DNA from 2 places in the Bradyrhizobium sp. CIR48 genome. Region 1 is predicted to be linked to the other one. Evidence: predicted binding sites of a transcription regulator. Region 1 holds the regulator's gene; the other holds the start of a gene.
The links. Region 1 encodes LexA, which represses DNA repair genes until DNA is damaged. Its sites were predicted from a motif close to TGTTCNNNNTGTGTTCNG; they were not measured.
Positions count from the first base shown of each region.

Region 2: a site for LexA is predicted at 1,348-1,365, ahead of recA (recombinase RecA). Genes of this name have one in related genera too.

Region 1 covers NZ_JACIHG010000001.1:1,082,769-1,084,969, forward strand. The annotation lists gene glp (gephyrin-like molybdotransferase Glp) at 1-301, shown strand, start outside; gene lexA (transcriptional repressor LexA) at 477-1,178, shown strand; gene GGD66_RS05305 (hypothetical protein) at 1,711-2,145, shown strand.
Region 2 covers NZ_JACIHG010000016.1:49,275-51,475, reverse strand. The annotation lists gene GGD66_RS36370 (hypothetical protein) at 1-59, opposite strand, end outside; gene recA (recombinase RecA) at 167-1,255, opposite strand; gene GGD66_RS36360 (hypothetical protein) at 1,556-1,756, shown strand; gene GGD66_RS36355 (hypothetical protein) at 1,912-2,079, shown strand.

The DNA.
Region 1 (2,201 bases):
CTGCGCCTTCCTGTTCATGGTGCCGCTGATTCGCGCGCTGTCGGGCCGTTCGGTGATTCATCATCATCGCGAGCGCGTCGTGCTGGGCCGCGATCTCGGCGCCAACGACCAGCGCGAGGATTATCTGCGCGCGCGCCTGGAAAAGCGCGACGACGGCACGCTCGTTGCCCTTCCCGTCAGCCATCAGGACTCCTCTCTGCTTGCGAATCTTGCTGCAGCACAGGTACTTCTCGTGCGCGCACCGTTTGCGCCGAAGGCCGAGGCCGGCAGCCCCTGCGAGGTGTTGCGGCTCCCCGTCTGAACTGCGCGGCCACACGCATTCCGTGAGTTTCGTTCTGTTCACGGTAAATTAAGCAGTTGCGGAACACATATCGAACATATAGTGTCCGTTCATGATTTGTTTCGAGATGTAGCGGCTTATCGCTGAACTCATCGTCTCGGAATCGAACGACATCAACCGGGGGACTTTGTTCGAGATGTTAACGCGCAAACAATACGAGCTTCTGCGGTTCATCAGCGAGCGCTTGAAGGAAAGCGGCGTGCCGCCGTCCTTCGACGAGATGAAGGATGCGCTCGACCTACGCTCGAAGTCAGGCATCCACCGCCTGATCACCGCGCTCGAGGAGCGCGGCTTCATCCGCCGCCTGCCCAACCGCGCCCGGGCCATCGAAGTGATCAAGCTGCCGGAGCTCCAGGCTGCCGCCGGCAACCGACGCGGCTTCACGCCAAGCGTCATCGAGGGCAATCTCGGCAAGCTACGCGCGAGCTCCAGCCCGTCCGCGGACGAGGGCGAGCGACCCGTTGCGGTGCCCGTGATGGGCCGCATCGCGGCCGGTACTCCGATCGAGGCTTTGCAGACCCGCAGCCACACGATCAGCGTGCCGCCCGACATGCTCGGCTCCGGCGAGCATTACGCGCTCGAAGTGCGCGGTGATTCCATGGTCGAGGCCGGCATCCTCGACGGCGACATGGCGCTGATCCAGCGCAACGAGAGCGCCGATACCGGCGACATCGTGGTGGCACTGATCGACGACGAGGAAGCCACGCTCAAGCGCTTCCGCCGCCGCGGCGCCTCGATCGCGCTGGAGCCCGCCAATGCCGCTTATGAGGTGCGCATCCTGCCGCCGAACCGCGTGAAGATTCAGGGCAAGCTGATCGGGCTTTACCGCAAGTACTGATACCGGAAGTACTCGATACCGAAGTCTTTAGCGCCTCGCGCGCGCCTTCGATCGGCCTCGCCGATCAGAGATTGGAGCGGATAACGGTCCGCTCCGGCTGGATAGTCTTTCTGGTATCGCACAGATTGTCCGGCCCCTCCTCCTTGCGCGACATCCTCGGCAGGCCGCGCGACGCAACATCGCTTCGCGGCCTTTCGAGTTCGAGGGGGACGGCCCAAATGCGCAGCTCGTTTGAGTGCAACCGCAGCAACGCTGATCGCAACATCAGCATCGCAAGCCGTTGCTGCGCAAGCGCATCACTCCGCCGGTCGTTGACAGGCGCGGTTGTCGAGACGCGGCTGCCAAATGCACGGAAGCCGACTTTGTTCCTAACAAATTCGGAAAAGATGGAAAAGATAATGTGATCGGGGCTCGCGGATCCCAGCCGCAGATTTGCCTACAACCGAGCAGACCGTCACGTGCTTCCACTCTGGTAGGGGCCTGCGCCTCCGAAAGAGGTGCGGGTCGCTATCTCTGCATTGAGGAGCACCCGATGTGTGACTACAGCCTGCATGCCGTCGCGACGCGCCCCGCAGAAGTCGGCGAGACGATCGTTACGACAACATTCCGCGGCACCTCGACGCGCGGCTTCGCCTCCGAAGCCGATCTCTCCGTCGCGGTCTGCCTGCTGCCGGGGACGGAGCTCGCCTTCGCCGACGACGTCCGTTACGACAACCGCTGGATCTGGACGCGCACCGTCAACTCCCGCGTCGGCAAGTTCGGCAAGATCGATCCGCACATTCCCGATCGCCATCATGACGCGATCGAATTCCCGGACGGCAAATCCGTGCTGGTGACGCAACTGGTCGAAGGCCAGCGCGCAACCGTGCTGCAACTGCCGGTGACCCAGCCGATCGGCGAGCGCGAGCACAAGCCGCAGATCATCGCCGACAGTCGCCCGACGGTCACACGACTGCCGATCGGCTGACGCCCTCCGCCCGATAGGCCGAGGGCAAGGATTGAAATGCCGTCGCCGGCCGAGGC
Region 2 (2,201 bases), on a different contig from region 1:
GCCAGCTTCGATTTGGCGAGATCGGCGCCGGCCGCACTGGTCAGGATCAGACGCTTCATCACACCACCACCCGATCACGACAACGCAAAACGAAACGGGCGCTGACGACGTCGGCAACTCAACGTCTTCAGCGCCCGCTCCTCGCGAAAAGCTTTCGCGGTTCGTCTTACTCGTCTGCCGGCTCCTCGCCGTCGGCGTCGCTCTCGGGCGTACCGGCCAGAATCTGCTCGGAGATCAGACCGGAGTTCTGGCGGATCGAGGTCTCGATCTTGGCGGTGATGTCGGGGTTGGCCTTCAGGAAGGCTTTCGAGTTCTCGCGGCCCTGACCGAGGCGCTGGCTGTCATAGGAGAACCAGGCGCCTGACTTCTCGACGATGCCGGCCTTGACGCCGAGATCGAGGATCTCACCCATCTTGGAGACGCCCTCGCCGTACATGATGTCGAACTCGACCTGCTTGAAGGGCGGCGCCAGCTTGTTCTTCACCACCTTCACGCGCGTGGTGTTGCCGACCACTTCGTCGCGCTCCTTGATCGCGCCGATGCGGCGGATGTCGAGGCGGACGGAGGCGTAGAACTTCAGCGCGTTGCCGCCGGTCGTGGTTTCGGGCGAGCCGTACATCACACCGATCTTCATGCGGATCTGGTTGATGAAGATCACCATGGTATTGGACTTGTTGATCGACGCCGTCAGCTTGCGCAGCGCCTGGCTCATCAGGCGCGCCTGCAGACCCGGAAGCGCATCACCCATCTCGCCTTCGAGCTCGGCCTTCGGCACCAGCGCGGCGACCGAATCAACCACCAGCACGTCCACCGCACCCGAGCGCACCAGCGTGTCGCAGATTTCCAGCGCCTGCTCGCCGGTGTCGGGCTGCGAGATCAGGAGTTCGTCGATGTTGACGCCGAGCTTGCGGGCATAGACCGGATCGAGCGCATGCTCGGCGTCGATGAAGGCGCAGATCCCGCCCTTCTTCTGCGCTTCCGCCACCGTGTGCAGCGCCAGCGTGGTTTTACCTGAGGATTCCGGCCCGTAGATCTCGACGATGCGCCCCTTGGGCAGGCCGCCGATGCCGAGCGCGATATCGAGCCCGAGCGAGCCTGACGACACCGCCTCGATGTCCATCGACCGGTCGTTCTTGCCGAGCTTCATCACCGAGCCCTTGCCGAACTGGCGCTCGATCTGAGAGAGCGCGGCGGCCAGAGCTTTACTCTTGTCCATGGAAGATCCTTCGACGATACGCAGGGCAGTGGCGGACATTGGGTCGTGCTCCTTATGGCGAGGATTCGCGTGAGGGACAAACGATTGGCGAGGCGGCTCGGCGATAAAAGCAACGTACCCCATTTGTTCTAGGTTCGCAATATGTTCTTTTGCGGATTTGGAGGTTTGTCCGTGAGCATCCCCAAGTCCCCCTCCTCATTCGCGTTGTGCACACAACTGGACAGACGCGGCTCCCGTTACTGGTCCTCAATGGGCCATCACCGCACGAACCGCGGCCACTATCGGTGATGAGAACGCCCGATTGCGCTCCCGCCTTCCTCGCGCGGAAAGGAGCGCGCCATGCTCAAGCGGCGACGTTTCAAGCAGCAGCTGACGCTTCAAGATCGACTCTCCGCCTGGGTGAAGCAGGTCGAGGAGCAGGCCTCCAGGCTTCCGCCCGGGCCCGAGCGGGACGCCCTGTTCAAGAAGGCCCGCCAGGCCGATGTCGCCAATCATCTGCACGACTGGATCATATCCCCCGGGCTGCAACCGCCGAAATAACAGGGCTGCCGCAACGTCATTCCCCGGCCGAAGCTGACGCGCATCAAAGACGCATGGCCCGGCCGCCGTCAGAATTCCGTAATCCTGCGGCACCGAACCTTTTCGCGGTCTTGGGCCTTCTCCAGGATGGGACCGCAACTTTGGGGATCTCAGTCATGACGGACAACACGAACCGCGACACGATCAGGCGCAATCCCCTGCTGGAGGCGGCGCAGGAGGAGCTGATGAAGTTCGAGCGCGCGGAAAACGAGTTCCGCAAGAAGGACCGCCAAGAGCGCGCCGCCGAGCTCCACCTTCCCCTGAACGAAATCAAGATCCACTAAACACGGCGCGGGGCCGGCTTCGGAAGCTGACAAGGGCGCGCTGGCGATGTGGCTGGCGGCGGCGAAGCAGTCGTCCGATCACCGCAAGGTTTCGGCAGCGCAGCTTGAGTCGATTTGAGCTG